DNA from 3 places in the Alteromonas sp. B31-7 genome. Region 2 is predicted to be linked to each of the others. Evidence: predicted binding sites of a transcription regulator. Region 2 holds the regulator's gene; each other region holds the start of a gene.

The links. The regulator sigma-54, encoded in region 2, starts transcription at its own class of promoters, with help from an activator protein. The targets are predictions, from matches to a motif close to GTTGGCACGNNNNTNGNNT.
Region 1: the regulator sigma-54 is predicted to act here: its motif matches at 1,769-1,787, upstream of IUA53_RS18740 (Tll0287-like domain-containing protein).
Region 3: the regulator sigma-54 is predicted to act here: its motif matches at 2,094-2,112, upstream of IUA53_RS15170 (flagellar assembly protein T N-terminal domain-containing protein).

What each region holds. Positions count from the first base shown of each region.
Region 1 covers NZ_CP065233.1:4,280,196-4,284,375, forward strand. Annotated here, with positions in the region: gene IUA53_RS18735 (cytochrome ubiquinol oxidase subunit I) at 1-806, opposite strand, end outside; gene IUA53_RS18740 (Tll0287-like domain-containing protein) at 1,097-1,681, opposite strand; gene IUA53_RS18745 (sigma-54 interaction domain-containing protein) at 1,842-3,149, shown strand; gene IUA53_RS18750 (hypothetical protein) at 3,273-3,644, shown strand; gene IUA53_RS18755 (TonB-dependent receptor plug domain-containing protein) at 3,707-4,180, shown strand, end outside.
Region 2 covers NZ_CP065233.1:3,739,083-3,743,262, reverse strand. Annotated here, with positions in the region: gene ptsN (PTS IIA-like nitrogen regulatory protein PtsN) at 1-435, opposite strand, end outside; gene hpf (ribosome hibernation promoting factor) at 445-732, opposite strand; gene IUA53_RS16335 (RNA polymerase factor sigma-54) at 762-2,246, opposite strand; gene lptB (LPS export ABC transporter ATP-binding protein) at 2,324-3,049, opposite strand; gene lptA (lipopolysaccharide transport periplasmic protein LptA) at 3,052-3,609, opposite strand; gene lptC (LPS export ABC transporter periplasmic protein LptC) at 3,578-4,156, opposite strand; gene kdsC (3-deoxy-manno-octulosonate-8-phosphatase KdsC) at 4,153-4,180, opposite strand, start outside.
Region 3 covers NZ_CP065233.1:3,481,130-3,485,309, reverse strand. Annotated here, with positions in the region: gene smrA (DNA endonuclease SmrA) at 1-343, opposite strand, end outside; tRNA gene IUA53_RS15175 (tRNA-Arg) at 474-549, opposite strand; gene IUA53_RS15170 (flagellar assembly protein T N-terminal domain-containing protein) at 775-1,908, opposite strand; gene IUA53_RS15165 (LPP20 family lipoprotein) at 2,387-2,878, shown strand; gene flgN (flagellar protein FlgN) at 2,971-3,402, opposite strand; gene flgM (flagellar biosynthesis anti-sigma factor FlgM) at 3,435-3,764, opposite strand; gene flgA (flagellar basal body P-ring formation chaperone FlgA) at 3,868-4,180, opposite strand, start outside.

The DNA.
Region 1 (4,180 bases), 540 kb from region 2:
GGCGCGGGCGCGGGATGTGTATCATATTCCGCTTCCACAGCAGCCAACTTCACTTGTTGGACATGGCCGAGTTCATATCCGCTTTCATCCCCTAACACAATGACGGAAAGCGTCGCGGCCAAGCCAAAACTTGCCGCAATGGCAAATGAGCGTCGTGCGAAGGCGATATGTTTATGATTGAGCAAGTAGTAACTGGAGATGGCGAGCACAAACATAGCACCGGTGACATAACCTGCTGATACCGTATGAACAAACTTAACTTGGGCTACTGGGTTAAATACCACTTCCGCAAAGCTTGTCATTTCCATTCGCATTGCTTCGAAGTTAAATTCCGCCCCAATGGGATACTGCATCCAGCCGTTAGCGATTAATATCCATAAGGCAGAGAAATTTGAACCAATGGCAACTAACCACGTTGCCATAAGGTGCTTTACCTTCGACATCTTGTCCCAGCCGAAGAAAAACAACCCCACAAAGGTAGACTCTAAGAAGAAGGCCATCAGCCCTTCAATGGCAAGCGGCGCACCAAAGATATCCCCCACATAGTGTGAGTAATACGACCAGTTCATACCGAACTGAAATTCCATGGTTAAGCCTGTTGCCACACCAATTGCGAAATTAATCCCAAACAACTTTCCCCAAAACTGCGTCATTTGTTTGTAAATCTCTTTGCCCGTCATCACATAGACAGACTCCATAATGGCAAGGAGAAAGCTTAGTCCTAGGGTTAGGGGTACGAATATAAAGTGGAACATTGCGGTTAACGCAAACTGCCACCGCGATAGTTCTACTAACGTATCGCTCATGGGTGATCTCCCTCATCTTTTAAGTGTGCTGGAAGCGCCCAATGTGGATGGGCGCAGTTTCTCTACAGAAGGGCGCAGAGCATTCTCTGTTCCAGTCTTGCAGTAAAAGTACATAAAATAGGTTTTTGCCCTAACTACAGGGATTTCCTACTGTGCGGGAGAATTATGGCATGCGCGGAAAAAGCGAATTTTGATCCAACGCAAGATAACCTTTACTAACTACGCCAAAATTGACAAACAAAGTGCCATATTTGACACAAGTCCCATTTTTATCCTTATACCCCTGTGTTCTAAGGCGTATATGTCAGGGTAAATGCTCCTCGTAACGTGCCAATATCGAACCCCATAGCTTCGTCCTCTGGATAGGCGTCATCAATTGCAGCCTGCACTCTTGGGGCTACAGACTGGCCATGGCATGCCGTGCATATTTCGTCAGTTTTTATGGCTTTCAAGTATCTAAATTCACCTGTCGCGCTATCATAATGGGAGGCTTCAAGTGGTCCATCAAATTGAGCCGATAATTGATTAGAAAACGCGATAAGTTGTTCTCGTTCCCAAGCATCAGGGGTATTGGCTGGGTTGCGTACCCGCAGGGCCGTGCGCCCAACAGTCCAACCATTACCACTAATGGCTTTAGCTATCGGCCCAGCCTCTAATTTACAAGCCTCAATCCCCTTGACCAAACCACCTTGACCAATAGCTTCTTGCAAACGCGCTTTTAATGCACCGCCTAAGGCTTTCGCATGCTGCCGCGCGACAAGGGTTCTCGCCTTTAAATCGCCCACGGATTCGCTTTCTATCGTTACATTGGACGCAAAAGCAAAAGTAGTACTTAGCGCAAATATACTTAAGGGTAAAATTAACGTTACTTTCATCACTTGATTTCCTCTCTTATTCACAGATATCGGCTATCGAGATTAGTTGCTAATGCAAGGCCCACTAAACCTCGCTATGGCAATCCACAACAATGTTTATGCCAATATGATAGTCTTTAATTAATAAAACGAGGCTAAACCAATGTAGGGCAGCAAAGGTATGAATATCTCCATCATTCAGGGAATGATCGATGCTATTGATAAACCCGCAATTTTCATCAACCAAGACTATGTAATAGAAGCCGTTAACAAGCCCTATAGAGATACCTATCCTGTTACCATTAAGCTGGGCTTCAGTACCTGCTACCAAGTCTCTCACCGCAATAGCAAACCATGCGATCTGTGTGGTGAAAACTGCCCAATGGAGCAAGCCAAAGAAACAGGGAAAACCGCCAGCGTGGTGCATGTTCACGCCACCAATGAAGGGCAAAATTACTGCGATATTCGTATGAAGCCTATCATTGATGGCGAAGGAGAACTCCTTGGTTACCTAGAGATACTCGACAAACTAGCTTACGCCTCAAACACCTCATCCGAAGGAAAGATGGTAGGCGAATCTGATGCGTTTAAGGCTATGTTGAGCAAAATCAACCGTGCTGCCAACTCAAATATTTCTGTGCTTTTACACGGCGAAACCGGTACGGGAAAGGAACTCGTCTCTCACGCACTTCATAGCAGTAGTCATCGCGCTGAAAAACCCTTTGTCGTCATTGAATGTACAGGCCTAACTGATGCGCTATTCGAATCTGAGTTATTCGGTCATGAAAAAGGCGCCTTTACCGGCGCAGTAAATAAAAAGAAAGGGTTGATAGAAACGGTTGAGGGCGGCACGCTATTTCTCGATGAGGTAGGTGATATCCCTCTTGCTATGCAAGTTAAACTCTTACGCTTACTAGAAACGCAAACATATCGGCCAGTAGGAAGTATAGCCATTAAAAAAGCAAATTTTCGCTTAATTTGCGCCAGCCACAAAGATTTATTGGAGCTTGTTAATGCTGGAAAATTTCGCCACGACCTATATTATCGAATAGCTGGGCTCTCGATTCATTTACCTCCATTACGTGAACGCAATAATGATATTGTTTTGCTAGCAAAACATATATTAAATACATTAGGCAGCGATAAAACCTTGTCCCAACCTACTTTAGCTGCACTTAAGAAGTATACATTCCCCGGCAACATAAGGGAGCTTAGAAACATAGTTGAGCAAGCAATTCTAATGGCTGATGATAGAATCATTGAGCCTAGCGATTTACCTGAATATGTCTGCGCATCGACACAGCAAACGGCTCACTTATCACCACAGGGAGAAAAAGACATAATGACGCTAGCGGAAGTCGAAGCACATTATTTGAAAGATAAAGTCGATGTCTACACCGGCAATACTGAAGACTTAGCCGATGCGTTAGGAATAAGTGTGCGAACGTTGTACAGAAAATTACAAGCATTAAAAATAAACGCTCCTTAGTGCAAAAAATTTACTAGCAAACACCTAATCTCTAACGCTATTATACGATGCTCATATTTTTGATAGTTTTAAAGGCTCGTTATTAAAACGCTTATCACCTTTTCTGTGTGTATGGTTCTACTAATGCAAAATGCATTGGCGATCGGGCTGTCTGCCTATTCGATGAACAAAGCACATGAACAAGTGGACGGTGGCCTGAGCGATATTGAGCTTATATGTACCGGCAAAACTATGCGTTATGTGTCCGTTAGCGCCTCTGAATTGGCCGGTGAATTCGTTTTTGTCAGCCCTGAATTAGTTAAAACGCCCCCTCAAAACATCGACTGTACCAATGGTACGCTAGCCGATTTACCCAGTTATACTTCCGTGAAATACGATTTACAGGTGAGTGTTCTCTTTCAGCGCTTCTATGCGCTTACTGAGTCACTCGTTCAGCGCCCCTATACTGCCTACCCTTACGCGGCTCCTATTGGCAGAGCACCGCCCCTTTCATAACTGCCACCTAGTATTTCGAGCAAGGCAACTTGCCACCTAATACCACTATAAATGGAAACGTTATGAAAAAAACACTGACAGCCTTGGCGGTTATCGCCCAAGGTGTTACCCAATGCGCCTTGGCACAAGAATCACAAGGCGAAATAATTACGGTTATCGGAAGCCCGCTTACCCAAGTAGACGCTGAGCGTATCAACACTTCATCAAATACCGATGCCGACTTTGGCGATCAACTTGAGAAGTTAACAGGGGTGAGCATTACCCGTAATGGCCCTGTTACTGGCCTTGTTCAATATCGCGGCTTGTACGGCGATCGAGTGGGCATAACCATAGACGGCGTAGATATCGCAGGGGCTGGGCCAAACGCGATGGATTCACCTCTCTCTCACGTCCTTCCTGAACCCGGCCTTCAGGCGGTACTCTATCGCGGTATTGTGCCGGTAAGCGCTGGTGTACAAACCCTTGGCGGTAAGCTCGATATACGCGCCGATGACAGTGCCCTGTTTAATTTGGCAGATGGTTTGAAGGCTAATTTT
Region 2 (4,180 bases):
CGCTGCAATAATATCGTCGCTATTGGTGGCACGCCTAATTGCCTTCACGGTCTCTTTGTCACTCAATTTACCTGCAACCGTGGCTAGGGTTTGTAAGTGCCCCTCGGTTTGCTCTTCTGGAACCAATAAGGCAAAGAAAATATCTACCGGTTGGTTGTCCAGCGCGTCAAAGTTGATGGCAGGGTTACTAGTTACAATAATGGCGATAACACTTTCCAATCCTGCCAGTCGACCATGAGGCAGTGCAATACCATTTCCAATACCCGTACTGCCCATTCTCTCGCGGTTCAATAGGCTCGTGAGTACTGTCGTTTCATCAATATTATCGTTGTTTTTGGCAGCGATATTACTGATGATCTCTAGAATTCGTTTTTTGCTGTTACATTGAACCGCACATTCAGTGCGGTCCAAACTTACGATTGCTTGAATTTCCATAAGCGTGAGTTAATGCTTTTTCAGCTTTTCCTTATGCTTTATGACTTGCCTGTCTAGTTTGTCAACCATGCTGTCTATTGCTGCATACATATCAGTATTTTCAGAGGAAGCAAAAACCTCAGCGCCACTTAAATGCATGGTCGCTTCGGCTTTCTGATTAAGTTTTTCAACATTGAGAATGACATGCACATTAGAAATGTGATCAAAGTGCCTCTCTAGTTTGCTGAACTTGGTATCGACATAATTACGCAAAGAGTCGGTGATTTCGACGTGATGACCAGTAAGGTTGATTTGCATATTTCGTCTTCCTTATATTTATGAGCCAGTTAAAGTAAGCTCTTTCGCTGGTTAGACGGTGGAATCGACAATGATTCCCGGTATTTTGCTATTGTCCGCCGGGCGACTTTAATGCCCTGTTCGGCCAACAATTGAGCAATCTTGCTATCACTTAGTGGCTTGCTTGGCGTTTCAGCCGCTACAAGCTTTTTAATCAGCGCGCGGATGGCAGTAGATGAACACTCACCCCCAGACTCCGTGGCAACGTGACTAGAAAAGAAGTACTTCAATTCAAATATCCCACGTGGGGTATGCATATACTTTTGCGTGGTGACACGTGAAATGGTGGATTCATGCATATCAACCATTTCAGCAACATCGTTAAGCACCATGGGCTTCATCATTTCAGGGCCATGTTCAAAAAAGCCCATTTGTTGCTGCACAATACAATTAGCAACCTTCATCAAGGTGTCGTTTCTTGATTCAAGACTTTTAATAAACCATTTTGCTTCCTGCATATGAGAGCGAATGAACTGCGAGTCGCTACTATTTTTCGCTCTTCTGCTCATGGCCGCATATTGCTGGTTCACACTAAGTTTAGGCAAGCTATCTGGATTAAGTTCAACCACCCAACGACCACTTTTCTTGGTGACCGAGACATCGGGTATAACATACTCAGGCTCTTTAGTGATAAGAGCGCTACCTGGGCGAGGATTCAATGTTTGCAACAAGCGCATAGCTTCGCGTAATTGATCTTCTTTAAGACGGCTTTTACGCATCAGCGTACGATAGTCTTTGCTACTGAGTAGGTCTGAGTATTCTTCTATCAGTTGTTTGGCTTCTTTTAACCAAGGCGTATCATCTGAAAATTGGCGAAGCTGAACCATCAAGCATTCTTGTGGTGTACGCGAGCCTGAACCAATAGGATCGAACATCTGAATACGTTTTAATACGCATTCCACTTCGTCTAATTCAACCGGCTCCTCCATATCTTCGGAGTTGACAGACTCTAAAATGTCGTCAAGGGTGACGGTAAGATAACCAGACTCGTCAATTGAATCGATAATAGCCGTTGCGATGGCACGGTCAGTATCTGAAAAGTGGGTAAGACGCATTTGCCATAGCAAATGTGCTTGAATGTCTTCGGTGGTTTCGCCTTGGAAAATCTGCTCATCGTCATTATTCGAGGGCCCAGGGGCGGGTGCAGAAGACGCTGAGTAATATTCGTCCCACGTGCTGTCTATGGGTAATTCATCAGGTAGGTCATTCTTCTCTAATGCGTCACCGGCTTCAAGCGTATCGCTTGATGCGGTAGTAACGGCGTCTTGAGCGACGTCATCCCCGTCGATATTGTTTTTCTCTAATTGAGGCTCATCACTGCCTTCTTCTACTTCAAGTAGAGGATTTGAGTCTAGGGCTTCCTGGATCTCCTGTTGCAGGTCGAGCGTTGACAGCTGCAGCAGTTTTATCGCCTGCTGTAGCTGAGGTGTCATGGTAAGTTGTTGACTGAACTTTAACTGTAAAGATGGTTTCATCTACGTCTTATTTACTGTGCTCTTATTGTGAATATACCAGGTGCATAATTTGAAAAATGACAATTCTGTTACATTAACTATAGCCTGAATTGTTCACCTAGGTATACATCCCTTACTTTTTGATTACTTAAAACCTGCTCTGCCGTTCCTTGGGCTATTAATTCACCGTGACTCACAATGTAGGCTTTTTCACATACATCCAATGTTTCTCGTACATTGTGGTCTGTAATGAGGATACCGATACCTCTATCACGAAGGTGCTGTATTATCTTCTTTATATCATTAACCGATATAGGATCAACACCAGCAAATGGTTCATCGAGTAAAATAAATTGCGGATTGGCTGCTAGCGCACGCGCAATCTCTACGCGACGGCGTTCTCCACCTGATAAACTCATTCCTGTACTATTACGTATATGGTTAATATTAAATTCATCAAGAAGGGCGTCGGCTTCTTCTTCCTGTTGTGATGAATTTAAATCTTTTCGTGTCTGTAAAATCGCCATGATGTTTTCAAACACGGTTAGCTTGCGAAAAATAGAGGCTTCCTGTGGCAGGTAGCCAATGCCCTTACGTGCGCGTTCGTGCATAGGCTGGTGGGTGAGCTCACCATCATCAATGGTGATTTTTCCCTTATCTAGTGGCACAAGACCCACAATCATGTAAAAGGTGGTGGTTTTACCTGCGCCGTTAGGGCCTAGTAAGCCCACGATTTGCCCGGTTGAGACCGACAAACTAACGTCTCTCACTACTTGGCGAGATTTATAGGCTTTGGCTAAGTTACTTGCGCTTAGTGTTGCCATGGTTAGTTATCGTCCTCGTTATTCTCGTCTTCTTTCGCCTTCTCATCGGTCAGCTTGCGAATCGCTTCTGGTCGAAAAACGGTGGTCACTCTGCCTTCATCATTGTCACCGCTGCCGGTGGCAAGAAGCTGTTCGGTAATCATGTCAAAGGTGATTTTATCGCCTTTCACAGAACTGGTGTCTTGTTGCAGCTCTGCATTGCCGTCTAACGAGAGAGTGCGATTAACCACTTCATAGCGAATTTCATTGGCTTTGGCTGTTACCGGGGTGCCGTCTTCTAAGGTTTGCGAATAACTTGCTGGCGCGCCTCTGGCGATGAATATTTCACGGCCTTCGCCTTCTGTTGCAACCACTTCCACTTCATCTGCGTTAATCACTAACGTGCCTTGGGAAATACGCACGTTATCCTTAAACAACGAGGTTTTATTCTTACCATCAACAAACTGCGATTTAGAATCTACCTTTATCGGTTTGTTAAAGTCGCTTTCTGTCGCCGACGCTGTAACTGCAAAAAAACCTAAAATTAGGCTAGTTGCTAGGGGAATAAATGGTTTGTACATGGTCAATTAGCTCATATTCCTGGGTACGTAAATTAGCGTTAAACCCGTTGCTATTAATTACATATCGCAAGCCTCGAATTTCCACTGGCTCGTCAGAAGCCATTTGCTTGCTGTTCAAATTGATTTCTATAAACGCCGTTTGTATGGTTCTTACAAAATCATCTTGGCTTTGGTTTTCAATTAAAACATTATTTTCTAATTGAATTAATTCGTTGTTGTACAGCGTCCCTTCAACGGCGGTGACTTCCCACGGTGCTTTTGCATTGTCGCTATATAAGGTATATCTGGGCTGTTGAAACAAAACAAACCCCAATTGATCGTAGTGTTCCATTGCGCGCGCAAATACTTTGTGATTTAACGCTCCGTCTTTATCGTATAAGGTGGTGGTGATATTTTTGGCTGTATATGCAGGCTGCAGCGCGTCTAGGCTTTTATCTCTTGCCAATGTTGGTTCTTCTTTCATCCAGGTTGGCAAGTACATTAATAAGGCCAACGTAAAAAGTGCAGAAATACTCAACCCTAAGCGATTAAAGCCAAATAAGTTCATACACTGGCTCCGTGTATGCCATGC
Region 3 (4,180 bases), 260 kb from region 2:
ATTGGTAGAGTGCATCACGGCTTTGCTCAATGTTTAAAGCTTTAAGTGATAAAGTGTATTCCAGCGGGTATTTGCCCATACGCAGCTTCTTAAATACCCCATCTTGGATCCCTGGTTGCTGAAAACATATAAAGTCACTCGGCGGGACAGGTTTAACCCCTTCTAAACTTAACGGGTTGGTTAGCTTTTCACGGGTTTTATTTTGCAAAGCTGCACGCTTTTGCTTTTCTGCGAGCGCTTTTTCTGGATCATGTAATAAAGCCTTATCGCCTGATGCAATAGGTTTAACATCCTGCATTTCTGCAAAAAACGAGTCGACATCGTCATGCTCTAGGTGGGTCATCGTGTCTCCCGATTAGCCTGTACATTGTAATGGGCGAACAAGTTGTCTGCACGCATCTTTGTTATACGCTCGTTCTACTTCAGAGGATGACAAAAACATGCGTGTGACGTGAAAAAGGTAGTCGCTAGAGTGGCGTCCCCACCGCGACTCGAACGCAGATCTAAAGCTTAGGAGGCTCTTGTTTTATCCAGTTAAACTATGGGGACTGAGTATATTGTTATTATACGAGAGTCTCGCTCAATCGGAACCCTTGGTTTAAAACAATTTTGCAATATTGAAGTAAATTGTCGTTAGTCTGACAATGGCAACAATTCACTGGGACATATACTTATGTTGAGGTGGCTTGCTACCAAATATATGGTATTCCTAGATTGGTAATATTTATAATATAAAAAAACAAAGATTTAGGTTTTGGTAGATGCAGCTTGATTCTACTTTTTTATAACGAAGTCGTTCTCTTGAATGTTAATGATGACGTTAGCGTCTTTATGGCGAACTTGTGCAGAATTGCTATACGCCGATTCAACGATAAAAACTCCCGGATAAATATTATATTGTAAGTAGGTTTCGCCACGACCATCTGTAAATTGCCGTGTTTGATAAATATATAGCTCATCATTTGGCATTACGCCATTATCTCTGCCTAAAGAAACGGTGACATTTGTATTATTGGCTTGTAGCACCCTGCCGGTAAGGGGTTGGCAAGAGGTGGTTTCTTCAAGGTCGACAATGAATTTTGCCACTTGCTTATCAATCGCTTTTCCGTAGGCGGTTGACCAAAACGATTGTGAGTATTCGTCTAATTCAGCAAAGCGATCAAAGGGCCAAGTATCTTGTGTTTGGTATGTTCGTTGGAATAGCTTACCGCCGTTAAGGCCATCGTAAACGGCGACATCAAAAGCGAAATAGCGGGTAGCGTCTTCATCGGCCCAAAAGGCCAACCGAGAAGGGGGCTCTCGGGTCACGCTCAGGTCGGTAATTTCCCCTACTAAAACAAATTGAGCGTCAGCCACTTTTGCTAGCTCTCTAACATTGGCGGGCAACGTAGATGGAGACCAGTAGGTAGTATAAGGTGCAATATAGGACAATTTGGCGTGAGTGCCATGAGTGTCCATCAGCGTAGCTAAGTGACGGGTAAACGCAGCAGGAAAGTCGGCGATTTGTCCATCTAAAAGGTGCTCTCTATTGGCAACAGAGAAATAGCTACTAGCAACGTGCTTGGTGTATTCACTGGCTTTACATATTTGTTCTTTTGGAAAAATGTCAGCACGGATGGTAACGGTAACATAGTCGCTATGCCACACTTCATCCACAAGCTCTACTTGGTTTACTTCACCTGTGCTACTAATAGTAATATCTTCGCTTTCTAATAAGCCGTTGGTTAATTGCTGAACACTGTTTATCGATGCGCCAGCAAACAACAGGGCCTGTTTAAGCGCTTCCTCAGTGGCGGCTTTGCGGGCGCTATGTTTATCGCCCTTCATTATAATTGCCTGGCCTTTAGCTTCGTACCAAACGGCATTTACTTGCCCTACATATAATGCCAGTAGGCAAATAAGCGCCATGAATATGCAATGCGAAGACTTATTTTTCTGTGCGAACACAAGCGCCCCTCAGCTTAGTTTTACGTTGCTCTAAAGCATTTTACCTTGCGCTATTGCTCTACCCAGGCGGAGTGGTTGTTGTCCGCATGCGCTGGGTGTCAAAAAAGCTTCACCACACAAGGTTATTTTCATATACAGATGAGTGTAAGCGAATAGAGTGCCAAAAATACAAAATGTGATGAAGACAGCGGTCACCATCGGTGGTTTGGTCTCTTTCATTAAGTGTCAATTCACTGACTTTCACATTTAGGCGCAAACTTTGCTTTCAGTTTTAGTCACACGTGATAAAGCACGTCAACCGCTTGGCTGTCACCTTGGGTTTAACCTTATCGATGCAGTCAAACTAACTCAGTTCAGTCTATTGCGTTAGCGAGAGTGTGTCAGCGTGAATAATAGCGGTTTATCAGTCAAGTAGGATGGTCATTTTAAGGTTACCAATATGAAAATGGTGAAAAGGCGTATTAAGCATTCGGTGAAGTTGCTGACATCAGTATTGGTTAGCGCCAGTATTTTGTCTGGATGCAGCCTGTTTGTAGACAAACATGTTGAATGGGAAACCGTGGAGCCGGAATCTTACCCTACACTGACGGCGGTGGGGTATGCGCCCATTGCTTCTCAGCGTGGAGAAAGCGAAACCGTTAAAATGTTGATGGCAATTAAAGCGTCAAAGTTAGAGGCGTATCGAGAGCTTGCTGAGCAAGTGTATGGGCAACGTATCGAGGGAAGTCAATCACTCTCAAGCCTTGTTGTATCAAATGAAACCTTAAAGGCGTCAGTAGAAGGTGTCATTCGCGGGGCAAAAATTATAAAAAGCTATCCGGTTGGTGAAGATACCTACGCCACAGAATTAGAATTAGACATGCAGCGGGTATACGACATTTACCTTTCAACGGCAAAACCTCGACGAATTAAAGACATTAAATATTACTAGCCGTTAGCTTCAAGCGTCATGAGAAGAAATAGAAAAAGGGTGCAATATCAATTGCACCCTTTTTCTTTAAAGATCGAGGAGTGTGAAAAATACTAGGCGCTTACACCTGAACCTAAACGCCCACCGTTGGGCTTGCCTTTTTTGTCATAGGTTAGGGATTCTTTTGCGCGCACTTCTAACATAAGATTACGTAAGTGAGTCAGACGAAGCTGACCTTGCTCCACTGCCTTTTGGTTGACACTGGTTTTATACTTACATTCATCTAATATCTGAGCCGCCGATTGCATTAAGCTTTCTGCCTCTTCAGGCAAGCTACTCGATTTTTTCTCTGCTTGATAAACGGGCTCAATTTGCCTATCTGCAGCTTGAATCGCTTCAAGTAGCTCGGCTTTTTGTTCCAGCAAACTCGTTAGTGCTTCAGCATCACGGGCACTTATCAAGTGAAGTTCCTGCTCAAGTAGTTGCGCTAATTGAGACAAGTTTTCAACTTGTTGCTGTAATGCTGAGGTAAGTGTGCTGGTCATAATCACCTAACTAAATGTTAATGCAACTGTGGTTAATCGGCGCCAAAAATCTCTGATTCAGCCTTGGCGATTTTATTGGCTAACACTTCAGGGTTAACCTTGTACTCGCCGCTTTGAATCGCTTTTTTAAGGCGATCTACTTTTTCCTGATTAACAGGCGCTTCAGTACCTTTTTTCTGTACTTGATTCAATTGTTGCGCAGATTGCGTGAGCGACACCGAATCTTGACGGGGCGCACTTTGCGTCTTTGCAGCGACATCTGACGCTTGCTGTTGAGACTGTTGCGTCTGATTCTGCTGCGAAATTTTTGTATTATCAACGGGTGTTTTTGGTAACCCATTGTTTACATTGTTAATTGCCATAGTCTTTCTCCACTACCTATTCACCTCAGTATATATTATCGGCCCTTCATGCTTTTTCTTTAGGCTTTTTTGAGATGAAAATGCAGTCTTTTAAATCGCTATTTTACAAGTGTACCACGACTTCTTTCGCACTGGCGACTTCGGCTATTACCGTATTTTGACTGCTCGTATTTGTCACCCTAATTGTATCACCAATGACACCATCTTGTTCGGCGATTCCAGCCGTTTTCACCGCCATAGTGCCAATATGGGCTTTAATGGTTATTCTGTCACCTTTACATACAAAACACAGCATATTTGATTGTATGGCTTGACCATCGACCACTCTACGTTTCATGCGGGCGCCAATTAAACTGTTCAGGTCTGTGAAGGCCGTATATCTTAGGCGCCGAATATCCACATCGGCGAGGGTTAAG